Regions from separate parts of the Pseudomonas sp. AC169 genome, predicted to be linked through region 1. Evidence: predicted binding sites of a transcription regulator. Region 1 holds the regulator's gene; each other region holds the start of a gene.

What was found. The regulator sigma-54, encoded in region 1, starts transcription at its own class of promoters, with help from an activator protein. The targets are predictions, from matches to a motif close to ANTGGCATNNANNTTGCTNT.
Region 2: ACZZ0G_RS21260 (circularly permuted type 2 ATP-grasp protein) is a predicted target of sigma-54. The motif match lies at 3,012-3,031, and genes of this name have one in related genera.
Region 3: glnK (P-II family nitrogen regulator) is a predicted target of sigma-54. The motif match lies at 2,248-2,267, and genes of this name have one in related genera.

Annotation. Positions count from the first base shown of each region.
Region 1 covers NZ_OZ409866.1:3,651,867-3,657,314, reverse strand. The annotation lists gene lptA (lipopolysaccharide transport periplasmic protein LptA) at 1-325, shown strand, start outside; gene lptB (LPS export ABC transporter ATP-binding protein) at 325-1,050, shown strand; gene ACZZ0G_RS16360 (RNA polymerase factor sigma-54) at 1,238-2,731, shown strand; gene hpf (ribosome hibernation-promoting factor, HPF/YfiA family) at 2,805-3,113, shown strand; gene ptsN (PTS IIA-like nitrogen regulatory protein PtsN) at 3,125-3,589, shown strand; gene rapZ (RNase adapter RapZ) at 3,592-4,449, shown strand; gene ACZZ0G_RS16340 (HPr family phosphocarrier protein) at 4,465-4,740, shown strand; gene ACZZ0G_RS16335 (ZIP family metal transporter) at 4,775-5,448, opposite strand, start outside.
Region 2 covers NZ_OZ409866.1:4,728,548-4,733,995, forward strand. The annotation lists gene ACZZ0G_RS21235 (hypothetical protein) at 1-190, shown strand, start outside; gene ACZZ0G_RS21240 (PLDc N-terminal domain-containing protein) at 262-453, shown strand; gene speE (polyamine aminopropyltransferase) at 673-1,548, shown strand; gene ACZZ0G_RS21250 (hypothetical protein) at 1,785-2,018, shown strand; gene ACZZ0G_RS21255 (ribonuclease E inhibitor RraB) at 2,229-2,576, shown strand; gene ACZZ0G_RS21260 (circularly permuted type 2 ATP-grasp protein) at 3,064-4,473, shown strand; gene ACZZ0G_RS21265 (alpha-E domain-containing protein) at 4,486-5,436, shown strand; gene ACZZ0G_RS21270 (transglutaminase family protein) at 5,433-5,448, shown strand, end outside.
Region 3 covers NZ_OZ409866.1:2,328,664-2,334,111, forward strand. The annotation lists gene ACZZ0G_RS10665 (secondary thiamine-phosphate synthase enzyme YjbQ) at 1-114, opposite strand, end outside; gene ACZZ0G_RS10670 (ammonium transporter) at 331-1,668, opposite strand; gene glnK (P-II family nitrogen regulator) at 1,707-2,045, opposite strand; gene ACZZ0G_RS10680 (accessory factor UbiK family protein) at 2,460-2,720, shown strand; gene ACZZ0G_RS10685 (BRO-N domain-containing protein) at 3,078-3,605, shown strand; partial or broken gene ACZZ0G_RS10690 (HigA family addiction module antitoxin) at 3,600-3,870, opposite strand; gene ACZZ0G_RS10695 (N-acetyltransferase) at 4,786-5,238, shown strand; gene ACZZ0G_RS10700 (hypothetical protein) at 5,273-5,443, shown strand.

The DNA of each region.
Region 1 (5,448 bases):
CCCGGCCGGCGATATCGACGTGGTGACGTCGGTGGGCAACCTTGCCTACTTCGAACAACTGCAAACCCAAGGTGACGCCAAGCCTGTACAGGGCTGGGGCGTGACGATCCAGTACCACGCCGCGCAAAACCGCGTTGTGCTGATCGACAAGGCCAAGGTTGTCGACAAGGACAACAACACGACTCAGGGCGAAAAAATCGTCTATGACACCGTGAAGAAACTGGCCAGCGCCGGTCGCGCTACCGGCAGCAAGGTCACCGAGGCGCGCCCGCGCATCGATATGGTGATCCAGCCGAAGAAGAAAACCGACGAGAAAACCCAGTAATGGCAACTCTGAAAGCTCAGCACCTGGCCAAGGCCTATAAAAGCCGCCAGGTCGTGCGTGACGTCAGCCTGTCGATCGACAGCGGCCAGATCGTCGGCCTGCTCGGCCCGAACGGCGCCGGCAAGACCACATGCTTCTACATGATCGTCGGCCTGGTTCAGGCCGATCAGGGCCGTGTGCTGATCGACGATCTGGACGTCAGCCACCAGCCGATGCACGGTCGTGCGAAGGCCGGTATCGGCTATCTGCCGCAAGAAGCGTCGATCTTCCGCAAACTGTCGGTGGCCGACAACATCATGGCCATCCTCGAGACCCGTCAGGAACTCGACAAGGCCGGCCGTCGCAAGGAGCTGGAAAGCCTGCTTCAGGAGTTCCACATCAGCCATATCCGCGACAACCTCGGTATGAGCCTGTCGGGTGGTGAACGCCGCCGGGTGGAAATCGCTCGCGCACTGGCCACGGCACCAAAATTCATCCTGCTCGACGAACCGTTCGCCGGTGTCGACCCGATCTCGGTCGGCGACATCAAGCAGATCATCCACCATCTTAAGGCCAAGGGTATCGGTGTATTGATCACCGACCACAACGTCCGCGAGACGCTGGATATCTGCGAAACCGCTTATATCGTCAACGATGGTCAACTGATCGCCGAAGGCGACGCAGAAACCATCCTGGCCAACGATCTGGTCAAGGAAGTGTATCTGGGCCACGAGTTCCGCCTGTAAGCGCGACAGTGCCCGGTGCGCCGCCGGGGCGCCGTATCGATTCAAGCAGGAATTAATACGCTTTAATTGTTACAGCGCTCTAGGCAAACACTTCAGTTTCAGGCATATAATTTGCTTAAGTTTGGCGCTTCGGCGCCCTGTAGTGGATGGCGCATAGCGCCGGCGAATAAGGTGTTAAGCCCCTGCCATGAAACCATCGCTAGTCTTGAGAATGGGCCAGCAGCTGACGATGACACCGCAGCTGCAACAGGCCATCCGCCTGCTCCAATTGTCGACCCTGGATCTGCAACAGGAAATCCAGGAGGCTCTGGAATCCAATCCGATGCTCGAACGCCAGGAAGAAGGCGACGACTTCGACAATTCCGACCCCATGGCCGACAACGCCGAACAGAAGCCCAACACCGAGATCCAGGAACCTTCGTATCAGGAAACCGCCCCGACGGTGGACAACCTCGAGGAAGGCGAATGGAACGAGCGCATCCCTAACGAGCTCCCGGTCGACACGGCTTGGGAAGACGTCTATCAGACCAGCGCCAGCAGCCTGCCCAGCAACGATGATGATGAGTGGGACTTCACCACCCGCACCTCTGCTGGCGAAAGCCTGCAAAGTCACCTGCTTTGGCAACTGAACCTCGCACCGATGTCCGACACCGATCGCCTGATCGCCGTGACCCTGATCGATTGCATCAACAATCAGGGCTACCTGGACGAAACCCTCGAAGAGATCCTTGAGGCGTTCGACCCGGAACTGGACATCGAACTGGACGAAATCGAAGCCGTCCTGCACCGCATCCAGCAGTTTGAACCGGCCGGTATCGGCGCCCGCAACCTTGGCGAATGCCTGCTGCTGCAATTACGTCAGCTGCCGGCCAAGACGCCTTGGCTGATTGAAGCGAAACGCCTGGTCAGCGATTACATCGACCTGCTCGGCGGCCGCGACTACAGCCAGTTGATGCGCCGCATGAAGCTCAAGGAAGACGAGCTGCGCCAGGTGATCGAACTGGTACAAAGCCTGAATCCGCGTCCGGGTTCGCAAATCGAATCCACCGAAGCCGAGTACGTCGTGCCTGACGTTATCGTGCGCAAGGACAACGAGCGCTGGCTGGTCGAGCTCAATCAGGAATCCGTGCCACGCCTGCGCGTCAACGCCCAGTACGCCGGTTTCGTCCGTCGCGCCGACACCAGCGCCGACAACACTTTCATGCGCAATCAGTTGCAGGAAGCCCGCTGGTTCATCAAGAGCCTGCAGAGCCGCAACGAAACCCTGATGAAAGTTGCCACCCAGATCGTCGAGCATCAACGCGGTTTTCTGGAGTACGGCGACGAAGCCATGAAGCCGCTGGTTCTGCATGACATCGCCGAAGCTGTCGGCATGCACGAATCGACGATTTCCCGGGTGACCACGCAGAAATTCATGCATACCCCGCGCGGTATTTATGAGCTGAAATACTTTTTCTCCAGCCACGTCAGCACCTCCGAAGGCGGCGAATGCTCGTCCACAGCGATCCGCGCGATCATCAAAAAACTGGTTGCCGCGGAAAATCAGAAAAAGCCGTTGAGTGACAGCAAGATCGCTGGTTTACTGGAGGCACAAGGCATTCAGGTGGCTCGCCGCACCGTCGCCAAGTACCGCGAATCCCTCGGGATCGCGCCTTCGAGCGAACGCAAGCGGTTGATGTAAGCCACGTTACAGCGTTCCAGTGGCAGGCTATCCAGCCTGCCGCTTTATGCACTGGCAACGAAGGAGAAGCTGTATGCAAGTCAACATCAGTGGACACCAACTGGAAGTGACCCAACCTCTGCGTTCCTACATCGAGGAAAAACTCCAACGACTGGAGCGACATTTCGACAAGATCACCAACGTGCAGGTCACGATGTGCGTCGAAAAGCTGAAGCAGAAAATCGAAGCCACCTTGCATATTCCCGGCAGCGAAGTGGTCGCCAACGCAGAAGATACTGATATGTATGCTGCGATCGACTCACTGACCGACAAGCTGGATCGCCAACTCAAAAAGCATAAGGAAAAGACCCAGAGCCTCCTCCAGGGCGCAACCGGTCGATAACCCCCCATTCCATGATCCGACTTGAAAGTATCCTGACCCCCGGCCGTTCCCTCGTGAACGTGCCGGGCGGCAGTAAAAAGAAAGCCCTCGAACAAATTGCCAACCTGATCGCCCGCGAAGTGCCGGCTCTGGAGATGCAAGATGTCTTCGAGGCGCTGATTGCCCGTGAAAAACTGGGTTCTACCGGTTTTGGCAACGGCATCGCCATTCCGCATTGTCGCCTGAAGGGTTGCACTTCGCCCATCAGCGCGCTGATGCACCTTGAAGCCCCTATCGATTTCGACGCCATCGATGGCGCGCCGGTTGACCTGCTGTTCGTTTTGCTGGTCCCGGAGGCTGCCACCGATGCGCACCTGGAGTTGCTGCGTCAGATCGCCAGCATGCTCGACCGCAAGGAGGTGCGTGAAAAACTGCGCAGCGCGGCGAGCAACGAAGCCTTGTATCAGGTTGTCCTGGACGAGCAGAACGGGCACTAATCATGCGCTTGATCATCGTCAGTGGCCGTTCCGGCTCGGGTAAAAGTACCGCACTGGACGTCCTTGAAGACAACGGCTACTACTGCATCGACAACCTGCCGGCTGGCTTGCTGCCGGAACTGGCCGAACGCGCGCTGATTCACACTGAGCTGGCGCAGCCGCTGGTGGCCGTGTCAATCGATGCGCGCAACCTGCCGAGCCACCTGTCCCGTTTCCCCGAACTGCTTGAGGATGCCCGCAGCAAGCACATCCAGTGCGATGTCCTGTATCTGGATGCCGACGAAGAAACCCTGCTCAAGCGCTTTTCCGAGACCCGTCGTCGTCATCCCCTAAGCAACGCCAACCGCTCGCTGGCCGAGGCTATACAGGATGAAACCGCACTGCTCGGCCCTATAGCCGATCTCGCTGATCTGAAAATCAACACCACCAATCTGAACCTGTACCAGTTGCGCGACACCATCAAGCTGCGCTTGCTGAACCAACCCGAGCCAGGCACCGCGTTTCTGGTCGAGTCATTCGGTTTCAAGCGCGGCATGCCAGTGGATGCGGATCTGGTCTTCGATGTGCGCTGCCTGCCCAATCCGTACTGGAAGCCGGAACTGCGCGCGCAATCGGGTCTTGATGCGCCAGTGGCCGAGTACCTGGCCGCGCAGCCGGAAGTTGAAGAAATGTTTCAGGACATCTTCACCTACCTGCACAAGTGGCTACCGCGCATCGCCGCGAGCAACCGCGCCTACGTCACCGTTGCCATTGGCTGCACCGGGGGGCATCACCGCTCCGTCTACCTGACCGAACGCTTGGGTCAGGCCCTGCAGAAAACCCTGAAGAACGTCCAGGTTCGCCACCGCGACCTCACTTAAAGGATTCACACCGCGATGCCTGCTCTGGAAATCGAAATCATCAACAAGCTGGGCCTGCATGCCCGCGCATCGGCCAAGTTCGTCGGGGTGGCCGGGCAATATCCGGATTGCACGATCAGAGTGGGCCGCACGCCAGAGACCACGGTCGATGGCAAAAGCATCATGGCGATGATGATGCTGGCGGCTGGCAAGGGCACCAAAATCTATCTGAGTACTGAAGGACATCAGGAACAGGAAGCGCTGGATGCGCTGGTGGCGCTGATCAACAACTGCTTCGATGAAGGCGGTTGATCCGCCAATGAGGGAGCTTGCTCCCTCACCTTGTTCAGCCCAACGCGGTATCCATCACCATCATCAAACAAAACCCGATCAATAAACCAAGACTGGCCAGTTTGTCATGACCGTGGCGCCGTGATTCCGGGATGACCTCGTGGGTCACCACCAGCAACATCGCTCCCGCCGCCAGTGCCAGACCCAATGGCAACAACACCTGCGCCAGACTGACCAGCCAGGCACAAAGCAGGGCAAACACTGGCTCGACCAGACCTGAGGCTGCACCGATCAGGAACGCCTTGACCCGCGACATCCCCGCACCGGCCAATACCAACGCAATCACCAGACCTTCCGGTACATCCTGCAAGGCGATGCCCATGGCCAGACTGTCCGCATCCGGCATGCCGCCGCCGGCAGAAACGCCGACGGCCATGCCTTCCGGGATGTTGTGGGCAATGATGGCGAACACGAACAACCAGATGCGCGGCGGAATCACCGGATGCTCGACGGTGCCGACGAGCATTTCCGGTGAAGCACCGGAAACTTTGCGATCGACCAGATACAACCCGAAAGCACCGAGCATGATGCCGAAGCAGATCAGGCCGCTGGATGACCACGGTGTCAGGCCAAGGCTTTCGGCAGCAGCGATGCCCGGCACGATCAGCGAAAACGCTGTCGCCGCCAACATCACCCCGGCACCAAACCCCAGCAAGGTATCGCTGAGTG
Region 2 (5,448 bases), 1.1 Mb from region 1:
GCAGATGAGCAGCATGAACAAGGAAAATGGCGGCTACACGCTGATGAACTTCAGCCAGTTGCTCGACGACGAACTGCAAATGGTCCTGGTCTTCGGCAATGACGTGCCTCGGGTGCTGGAACTGTGCGCCGAAGTCGGCATCGCCGCCGCGCCCTCGCTCGAAGCCTTGAAGATCGCCGTTCACGTCTGAGAGCAATAAAAGGGAACCCTGCGCGCGACCGTCTATCCTAAAAGTGCATGCCACTATTCTGGAGCGACACCATGGGTTCCACGTTCAACGGTCTGATCGGCCTGATCATCCTTGCCCTCGACATCTGGGCCATCATCAATGTGCTGAAAAGCGGCGCGACCACCGGGATGAAAATCGTCTGGGTGCTGCTGATCATCCTTCTGCCGGTACTGGGCCTGATCATCTGGGCGATTGCCGGGCCACGGGGCAACGTGCGGATCTGAATCAGCTAACACCGCATACCCTGTAGGAGCTGCCGAAGGCTGCGATCTTTTGATCTTGTTTTTTTACAATCAACATCAAAAGATCGCAGCCTTCGGCAGCTCCTACAGGGATTGTGGTTGTGAGGTTCGACCTGTCATCTTCGGCAACGTAGAATGCGCGCCTTTCCCGGGCAATCGTCCCCACGATTGGCGCCCGCGCATTCATCGGAGCACTTCACCATGACCGTCACCAAAACCAGCGAGTACCTGGAAACCCTCTACGAAGGCTACGGCCAGCGTTTTCGCATGGAAAAACTGCTGCACGAAGTGCGCACCGAACACCAGCATCTGGTGATTTTCCAGAACCCGCGCATGGGCCGTGTCATGGCACTGGACGGCGTGATCCAGACCACCGAAGCCGACGAATTCATCTACCACGAAATGCTCACTCACGTGCCGATTCTGGCCCACGGCAGCGCCAAACGCGTGCTGATCATTGGCGGCGGAGACGGCGGCATGTTGCGCGAAGTGACCAAGCACGCCGGTGTCGAGCACATCACCATGGTCGAGATCGACGGCACCGTGGTCGACATGTGCAAAGAGTTCCTGCCGAACCACTCCAGCGGCGCCTACGACGATCCACGTCTGAACCTGGTGATCGACGACGGCATGCGTTTCGTCGCCACCACGACTGAAAAATTCGATGTGATCATCTCCGACTCCACCGACCCGATCGGCCCGGGCGAAGTATTGTTTTCGGAGAACTTCTATCAGGCCTGCCATCGCTGCCTGAACGAGGGCGGCATCCTCGTGACCCAGAACGGCACGCCGTTCATGCAGATCGACGAAGTGAAAACCACCGCCGGTCGCCTGAACAGCCTGTTCCCGGACTGGCACTTCTACCAGGCAGCCGTGCCGACCTACATCGGCGGCTCGATGACCTTCGCTTGGGGCTCGACCAACCCGGCCTACCGCAAACTCAGCCGTGAGACCCTGCAGCAGCGCTTCATCGGCAGCGGCATCGTTACGCGCTACTACAACCCGGAAATCCACATCGGCGCGTTCGCCTTGCCACAATACGTGCTGCAGGCGATCAACAAGCCAAGCAACGACTAAAAGAGCACTGCAAAACCCCTGTGGGAGCGAGCCTGCTCGCGAAAGCTATTGGTCATCCAACAAAGATGTTGAATGACATTCCGCTTTCGCGAGCAAGCTCGCTCCCACATTTGCTTGCACCTACAGTTGATGTCGTTTTTTTCATCTTCGCCCGCTGTAATCCTTTTGAACCAACTTTCGGCGCACCAGTCGATTTAGGTGTAAGCCCATTTGCGGGTTTGATCGAGGAGGCACCGATGCAAAAGTGGAAAGTCACTTTCGTGGACGATCATGGTGAAATTGTCGATGAGGTGTTCGAGCAGACGGAATGCCCCACTGATGATGAGGCCGCTCGAATGGTCAAGGCGCGACTACTCCCTGTCGCCGCCGAACTGGATCTGAACGATCTGGAAGGGCGCACCGCCGATGCCGGGGTGAAAAGCCTGAAAACCCAGAACAGCATCGAAATCCGCAGCATTACTCCCGTCTGACATTCTTCCTGTCACCTTTCACACCAGGCCTTGGCAGCGGCTCTGACTTGGGGCTACTCTGCAAGCGAGATCAGCGAACGGATCGCTAAGGTCTGGTCTTGTCAGCTACATGCTTGTTTCCCGCGTGCAACCACGTTGCCGTAGTACTTTGGCCAAAGGCCCGGGGCGGGAATACGGAAAGTCTATCCATCTATGCGAGGGGGACGATTCATGAGCACAGCCTATCAAGAAGACATCAGCAGCAATGTTCTGCGCCGCATGAAAGAAGGCGGTTTCGATTTTTCCCGATTCCATCCCATCGAGTTCTACGCGATTTTCCCCGACGAGGAGCGGGCGCGCAGGGCAGCAGGCAAATTTCGCGGTGAATCCATCAATGCCCAGGTCAGCGTGCGTGATGACGGTGCGTGGGCGCTGGAATTGAGCAAAGTGATGTATGCAACGTACGACGATATTGGCGATTTCGAGCAGGGTTTCTCTGCCGTAGTCGAACCGCTGGGCGGCATCATCGAAGGCTGGGGCGTCAAGCAGGAGGTGCGTAACCGCCATCGTTTGAACTGATCTCTTGATTCAACAGTTGAGCAACGGCTGACCTTCGGGTTGGCCGTTGTCGTTTCCGGCGCCCGTAAATCGTTGTGGCAAAACCCTGAAACAAGAATCCAAGGCAAAAAAAAGCCACCGGAGAGGGTGGCTAAAAGGGAAGACCGATAAGGAGAGGAAACCGGTCAGGGTTAAGGCTGGGTGGGCTGCGCAGGCAGTCCAGGTCAGTTGAGCTGATCGCTTGCCGACGCTGTGGCCGAGCAAGTTTTGCAGCGAATGCGCGGATTATCCGCAAGCGCCGCCGGGCAGTGAAATCAACTCTGACTATGCTGGTGATAGGCGATGCAGTGCGTCGCAATGAAGCGGGGGCAATCCGGTTGGGGCATTTGCCGCACAGGAATGGTGCGGTGCCTGCGGCGTGTATTTCCAACCGATTGAAATCAAAGCGTTTATGCCGATGGCACGGGCCTTGCGAAGGCCTGTATGTCCGGGTGACAAGGAGTACGGCATGATCCGCACCTATTTTGATGAGATGTACGATGCCGGCGGCCAGGTTCGCCCGCATTATCGGGAGTTCGCCCGATGGCTGGCCGATACGCCTGACGAACTGCTGGCCCAGCGGCGACGCGAGGCCGATCTGCTGTTCCATCGCGCCGGGATCACTTTCACGCTCTATGGGGACGAGCAGGGCACCGAGCGCCTGATTCCTTTTGACACCATTCCGCGCAGTATTCCTGCCAGTGAATGGCGGATCGTTGAACGCGGCTGCATCCAGCGGGTCAAGGCGCTGAACATGTTCCTCGCCGACCTCTATCACGAGCAACGCATCATCAAGGCCGGGATCATTCCTGCCGAACAGGTGCTGGCCAACGAGCAATACCAGTTGGCGATGCAAGGCCTGGATCTGCACCGCGATATCTATTCGCACATCTCCGGCGTCGATCTGGTGCGCGATGGCGATGGCACCTATTACGTGCTCGAAGACAACCTGCGCACGCCGAGCGGCGTCAGCTATATGCTCGAAGACCGCAAGATGATGATGCGCCTGTTCCCGGAGCTATTCGCCGCGCAACGTATCGCGCCGATCGATCACTACCCGAATCTGCTGCTCGACACCCTGAAAAGCTCAAGTCCGATTGATGATCCGAGCGTAGTGGTGCTGACGCCCGGGCGCTTCAACAGTGCCTTTTTCGAACACGCGTTCCTGGCCCGGGAAATGGGCGTTGAACTGGTCGAGGGTGCGGATCTGTTCGTGCGAGACGACAAGGTCTTCATGCGCACCACTGACGGCCCGAAAGCGGTGGACGTGATCTATCGCCGTCTCGACGACGCATTCCTCGACCCACTGGCGTTCAACCCGGACTCGATGCTCGGTGTGCCGGGGCTGCTGTCGTCCTATCGCTCCGGCAACGTGGTGCTGGCCAACGCCATCGGCACTGGGGTGGCGGACGACAAATCGGTATACCCGTTTGTCACCGACATGATCCGTTTCTACCTCGACGAAGAACCGATCCTGAAGAACGTGCCGACTTGGCAGTGCCGCAACCCGTCTGAACTTTCCCATGTGCTGGCCAATCTTCCAGATCTGGTGGTCAAGGAAACCCAGGGCTCCGGTGGTTACGGAATGCTGGTCGGGCCGGCGTCGACAACGGCGGAAATCGACGCCTTTCGCGAGCGCATCAAAGCCAAGCCCCACGCGTACATCGCACAACCGACGCTGTCGCTGTCGACCTGTCCGACCTTTGTCGAAAACGGCATCGCGCCGCGCCATATCGACTTGCGTCCGTTTGTCTTGTCCGGTCGCGAAACCCGCGTGGTGCCCGGCGGTTTGACTCGCGTCGCACTGCGCGAAGGCTCTCTGGTGGTGAATTCCTCCCAGGGCGGCGGAACCAAGGACACCTGGGTGGTCGAGGATTGAAGGAAGCTTGCCATGTTAAGTAGAACTGCCTCGGATCTGTATTGGATGTCGCGTTATCTGGAGCGGGCGGAAAACCTCGCACGGATGCTCGATATCAGTTATTCGCTGTCGCTGATGCCGCAGGACGGTCGCGGCGACGGTCTGCACGAATTGGCCATGCCGCTGCTCATCACCGGCACCCTCGACGATTACCTGGAACGTCACGGCGCGTTGCATGCCGAACGGCTGCTGCACTTTTTTGCCCTCGATGCAGCCAACCCGGCGAGCATCTACAGCTGCCTCGGCGCGGCACGGGCCAGTGCTCATGCGGTACGTGGACGTATCACGGCGGACATGTGGGAGAACATCAACGCGACGTGGCTGGAGATTCGCGGGATCGCCGAGCAGGGCCTCAGTCGCTATGGCATGAGCCGTTTCTGCGAATGGATCAAGGAGCGTTCGCACCTGTTCCGTGGTGCGTCCTACGGCACGATCATGCGCAATGATGCGTTTCGCTTCATTCGTCTCGGGACGTTTATCGAGCGCGCGGACAACACCCTGCGATTGCTCGATGCCCGTTATGAAATGGCTGGCGATCAGGCCGAAGCGGTCAGTGATGGCACGGCCCACGCGTATTACCAATGGAGTGCCTTGCTGCGCGCACTGTCGTCGTTCGAGGCCTACACCGAAATCTACCGTGACGCGCCGGGCGCCCGGCATGTTGCCGAGCTGCTGTTGTTGCGCGCCGATGTGCCGCGCTCGCTGCGGGCCTGCACCGAAGAGATCGATCAGATTCTTGCGCAGTTACCCGGCGCCAATGGCCGACCGGCACAACGTCTGGCGGCGGAAATGGACGCGCGCCTGCGCTACACCGGCATCAACGAAATTCTCGAGGAAGGCCTGCACGCCTGGCTGACCGAATTCATCCCGCTGGTGCGCCAGTTGGGTAACGCCATTCACAGTTCCTATCTGGAGGCTGCATGAGACTTTCCATAA
Region 3 (5,448 bases), 1.3 Mb from region 1:
CAACAGACCGACCCGGCACTCCCTGAGTTCAGGCAGCCCCGCGAGTAACTCGTCCGTTACCAGATGAAAGCCCCGGGGCCGTGCCCGCAGGGTTATCAGAGTCTGTTGCCACATACAGTTCTCCGCACGTTCGGGGCGCATTCTAGCGCGCTCTGGGAAAAAACAAAGGCCCTAATATTCCTGCAATGATGTAAGCCATTGGCCGCAGAAAAACGCCCGTCGTAAACACTACTAAAGACGTACGAAAAATCCTTTCAGCCTGTCGCTTAATGACAAATCCCGGACAAAAAAATGCCCGGCGAACCGGGCAATTTTTTTCAGTGCGCGTACTTACAGGTTGTAGCCGCGTTCGTTGTGTTGTGCCAGATCGAGGCCAACCGACTCTTCTTCCTCGGTCACACGCAGACCCATCACGGCGTCCAGGACCTTGAGGATAATGAAGGTGACGATCGCGGTGTAGATCACCGTGAAGCCGACGCCTTTGACCTGAATCCACACTTGCGCACCGATATCGGTGACGGTGCCGAAGCCACCCAGTGCCGGCGCAGCGAACACACCGGTGAGGATCGCGCCGAGAATACCGCCGATACCGTGTACGCCGAAGGCGTCCAGGGAGTCGTCATAACCGAGTTTGCGTTTCAGGGTGGTGGCGCAGAAGAAGCACACCACGCCTGCGGCCAGACCGATCACCAGTGCGCCCATCGGGCCCACGGTGCCGGCAGCCGGAGTGATCGCGACCAGACCGGCAACCACACCCGAAGCAATGCCCAGTGCGCTTGGCTTGCCGTGAGTGACCCACTCGGCAAACATCCAGCCCAGCGCGGCAGCAGCGGTAGCGATCTGAGTGACCAGCATCGCCATGCCGGCGGTGCCGTTGGCCGCCGCAGCGGAACCGGCGTTGAAGCCGAACCAGCCGACCCACAGCATCGCCGCGCCCATCAGGGTGTAACCGAGGTTGTGCGGAGCCATCGGGGTGGTCGGGAAGCCTTTACGCTTGCCCAATACCAGGCAGGCAATCAGACCGGCGACACCGGCGTTGATGTGCACCACGGTGCCGCCCGCGAAATCGAGCACGCCCCAGTCCCACATCAGGCCGCCGTTGCCGGACCAGACCATGTGGGCGATCGGTGCATAAACCAGAGTGAACCAGATGCCCATGAAGATCAGCATCGCGGAAAATTTCATCCGCTCGGCGAACGCACCGACGATCAGCGCCGGGGTGATGATCGCGAAGGTCATCTGGAAGGTGATGAACACCGCCTCAGGGAACAAAGCCGCTGGGCCGGTCAGGCTCGAAGGCGTGACACCGGCGAGGAACGCCTTGCCCATGCCGCCGAAGAACGAGTTGAAGTTGACGACGCCCTGCTCCATGCCGGTGGTGTCGAACGCAATGCTGTAGCCATAAATGACCCACAGGATGCTGATCAGACCGGTAATGGCGAAGCACTGCATCATCACGGAAAGAATGTTTTTCGAGCGAACCATGCCGCCGTAGAACAGCGCCAGGCCGGGGATGGTCATGAACAGCACGAGGGCTGTCGAGGTGAGCATCCAGGCAGTGTCGCCGGAATTGAGGACTGGGGCCGCCACTTCGTCTGCCGCCATTGCAAGGCTTGGCATTACGATAGACAACAGGGCTCCTAGCCCTGCGAATTTACGCAGAGTCATATTGTTTTCTCCTGGGGCGTTGGGGTTTGTGGCGGCGCTTAGATCGCGTCGGTATCGGTTTCGCCGGTACGGATGCGAATCGCCTGTTCCAGATTGACCACGAAGATCTTGCCGTCACCGATCTTGCCGGTGTTGGCCGCTTTGGTTATCGCCTCGATAACCCGATCCAGATCCTTGTCGTCGATGGCCACGTCGATTTTCACCTTGGGCAGAAAATCGACCACATATTCCGCGCCGCGATACAGCTCGGTGTGACCCTTCTGCCGGCCGAAGCCTTTGACTTCAGTAACGGTAATGCCCTGCACGCCGATTTCGGACAGCGACTCGCGCACGTCGTCCAACTTGAACGGCTTGATGATGGCAGTGACTAGCTTCATGAAAACTCTCTCCCGAATTGGTGGACTTGCCCCAGGAAAACAAACCCGACTCAAGTCTAAGCGCAGTGCCTGGCTTTGTAACGCATCGTCGGCCGTACCTGCCCGACTGACGCCAGCTAACCGCTGCCGACGAAACTCCCCGCTCCGTCTGCCGCACTGCATTCGTCACAGCGACTGCATCAGTGCATGGGTCGAAGGTGACTAAGCAGAAAGCTTGCCATCTCGCCAAAATCCCCTGATTTCAATCCCTTGGCCGCTGTCGCAACGCAATGCGCGCGAAACGCCATCCGGATACGCACAACAACGGTGCGTCGCCGTCCGTCCGCCTGCGCGAAAAGCGTGCATCCCTGACCGCGAGATTGACTATAGACACTGCGTGATACACTGCCGGCCATTGTTTCCAGGACATCCACCATGCTCGCGCCCAAAGACTTCCTCGACGCCCTGAGCGGCACCGCCTCCCGCCTCTTCAGCGGCGACACCCCGCTGCCGAAAGCCGAAATCGAAAGCCAGTTCAAGATGCTGCTGCAGAGCGCCTTCAGCAAACTCGACCTGGTCAGCCGTGAAGAATTTGATAGTCAGATGGTTGTGTTGGCGCGTACTCGCGCTCGCCTCGAAAGTCTCGAAGCGAAAGTTGCCGAGATGGAAGCGAAGCTGACACCGCCAGCCGAATAACGCATCCACCTGTAGGAGCTGCCGAAGGCTGCGATCTTTTGATCCTCAGCCCTTCAACCACCCCGGCAACGTCCTACAACCTGCACCACCGCCGTCCGATTGCGCCGAAAAGCCCAGGTTTCTAAGCTCACCCGATGCTGAATGTTCAGCACCGGGTTTGGCGACCCGAACAGCTTAAGGCGCACGACAACCATGATGGCGGCTACATTACCGCCACATCGTTTCATGGCGGTTGTGCGTGGGAGACCTTCGGGTCTGCCGGGTTCCTTTTGCTCCGGTTCGCCAACCCGCGTACAACTGCCACCCAATCGTTTGGCGACGATTGAGGGCAGCCCCTTAAGCAAGAGGAACTGCTCAATGAATCAAGAAGAGACTTATCTGACCCCGCACATTTTCACCCGCCACAAACTCCCCCTCCACGCCCTCCTCATCCAGAACCAACCCTGGTTCTGCGCCCGAGACCTGAGTCGCCTGCTGCACATTTACCTCAACGAACGCATGCTGCGAAAACTCGACCCCGACCAATACCAAACCCGCAAAACCCTCATCCACAACCAGATCGAAAACACCCTGCTGATCAGCGAATCCGGCATCTACGCCCTCCTCGTCTACCACTACTGCCCCGAATACCGAGCGCTGCGCGAATGGCTCACCCACCAAGTCATCCCCACCCTGCGCGACGCCCAACACCCCAGCACAAGCGAACGCCCACACCTGAGCCTGCTCAGTTGGCCGGACATGACATTGAGTTTGTTGCACTGGAATAACCAGCCGTGGATACGGTTACACGATGTGCCGCAGATGATGGTGGAACGGGAACAGACCAAGCGCCCAATGACGGGGCCATGGTGGAAAAGAGCTTCGCGAATGCTGCAATCGCTATAAACCCGCATGCCGGAGCTGGGCCCTGCGCAAATCGTAAGTCGATTGCAGATTCATCCAGAACTCAGGCGTAGTGTTGAGATAAGTGGCAAGGCTGATTGCCAGATCGGCGCAGATCCCGAGCTGGCATTTCACAAGCTTTTCGATCTCACTTTCGGGCCAGTTCGTGGGCATGGCCAGATCCATGACAGTCATGCCCAACGGCTCCAATGAATTCCTTATTCAGAACCTCGCCCGGATGAATCGGGCGCATACCATTGCGGTCCATTTTTCGCCTCCAGAGGCTGCATTGAACGGCCAAACTGGAGCATCCGACTCCCGGATACAAGACCTTCACCCCCCTTTCACCGGCGTCCTACAACTATTAGGGCATAGCCCTACAAACATCAGCGTCTGCGCCCAATTACGCAGCCCTTACGCATGTCATTACATTGGCAAACGAAATACACCCATCAAGATGGAGGTATCTGTGAAGGATAAGAAGAGGAAGGAAAAGCTATTTCAGATTGTTGATTTGCACCTCGAAGCACTCCGTTTGGCTGGGGATATGTCAGCCAACCAACGGCGATTTATTGAAGTTGCTGTTACATGTGGGCCAGCGCTTGAGCCAAGCGGCGCGCTGGCCGGTAGAAGGTCCTGAGTGAAAAATAAAAAAAGGCGTCCATAGGACGCCTTTTTTTGCTCGGAGGAATAGTCGCAGCGATTCTTTAGCTCCTGGCTTTGCGGCCTTGGGTTCAGAATCCGACAGGGCTAGCCCGTCGTCACTACTTCAGAGAAACCAGCTTTCTCTGCTGCCAAAAATGCGGGGGAGCTTTTGCTGGTGCCCAATCCCGACGAATGCGCAGTTGCAGTCCTCGATCGGGAGGATCCTTCAGTACCGCTCAGGAGTCAAAGCTCATTTACGATCGAGAGCAGCGCAAAACCCTCATCCATCCCGACATAAAGTATTGCCTCTCCGCCCTCTCACACCCTGAACTGACCATCTCCAACGTCCTTCACTAACGCAAGCACAATCCTACAAGGACCGTCCCCTACGTCTGATTACGTAAGCATCAATGCCTTCGATATCGTTTGCAGATTGATCCCACAGAACAAAACGATGCGAAGAAAAGGCAAAGGTACCGAACTTCGAAATCAGACACTCAAATCTGAATCCCGAAAACTCGCACATCAAACAATGTCCATGGACCCAGAAGCCCTGGCGGCTGGAGTTGATGCTCTATCACTCAGGATCGATCCGATTACTCCAGTAGCAATCAACGCATTCCACCAGTGGACCGGCCCCGTTGGGTATCCATGGGACGCTGTGTTGGACTGGAAGAGCAAAGATGCAAAAGGGCTGGACTTGGCGTTCTGGTACGAAGAAGAACTGTGCGGACTGTGCTACGCAACGCCGCGAAGAAGCACGATCTGCATGAAAATCGTCCTTTTGCAGGGACACACCTGCAAGACAAATACCTTGCGGGGCTGGATCGCTCCGATGGCATTGCTGACAACAGAATTCTACGCCCGGAAGCTGGGGTGCACGCAAATCGAAGTACAAGAGCCAGACTCAGGCGCCATCCCTTACTATCAAACGCTGGGATTTTATTTTGATACAACCGGCCGCCTTGTCTTTCCATTGGACGACCAATAAGATCGAATCAAGCATCCCGGCACGTGAGGTGTTTATGAAGCAGAAGAAGCAGAAAACCCAACCGGCACGGGTTTCCAAACCAGGTACCGAGACACTCGGTTTGCCGGACAGAGTTTCAGCCAGTCAGCGGCATTTTCTGAAAGTGGCCGCGACCTATGGCAAGGAAATGGAGCCCGATGGCTGGCTCGCCGGTGGTGGAACCTGAGTACT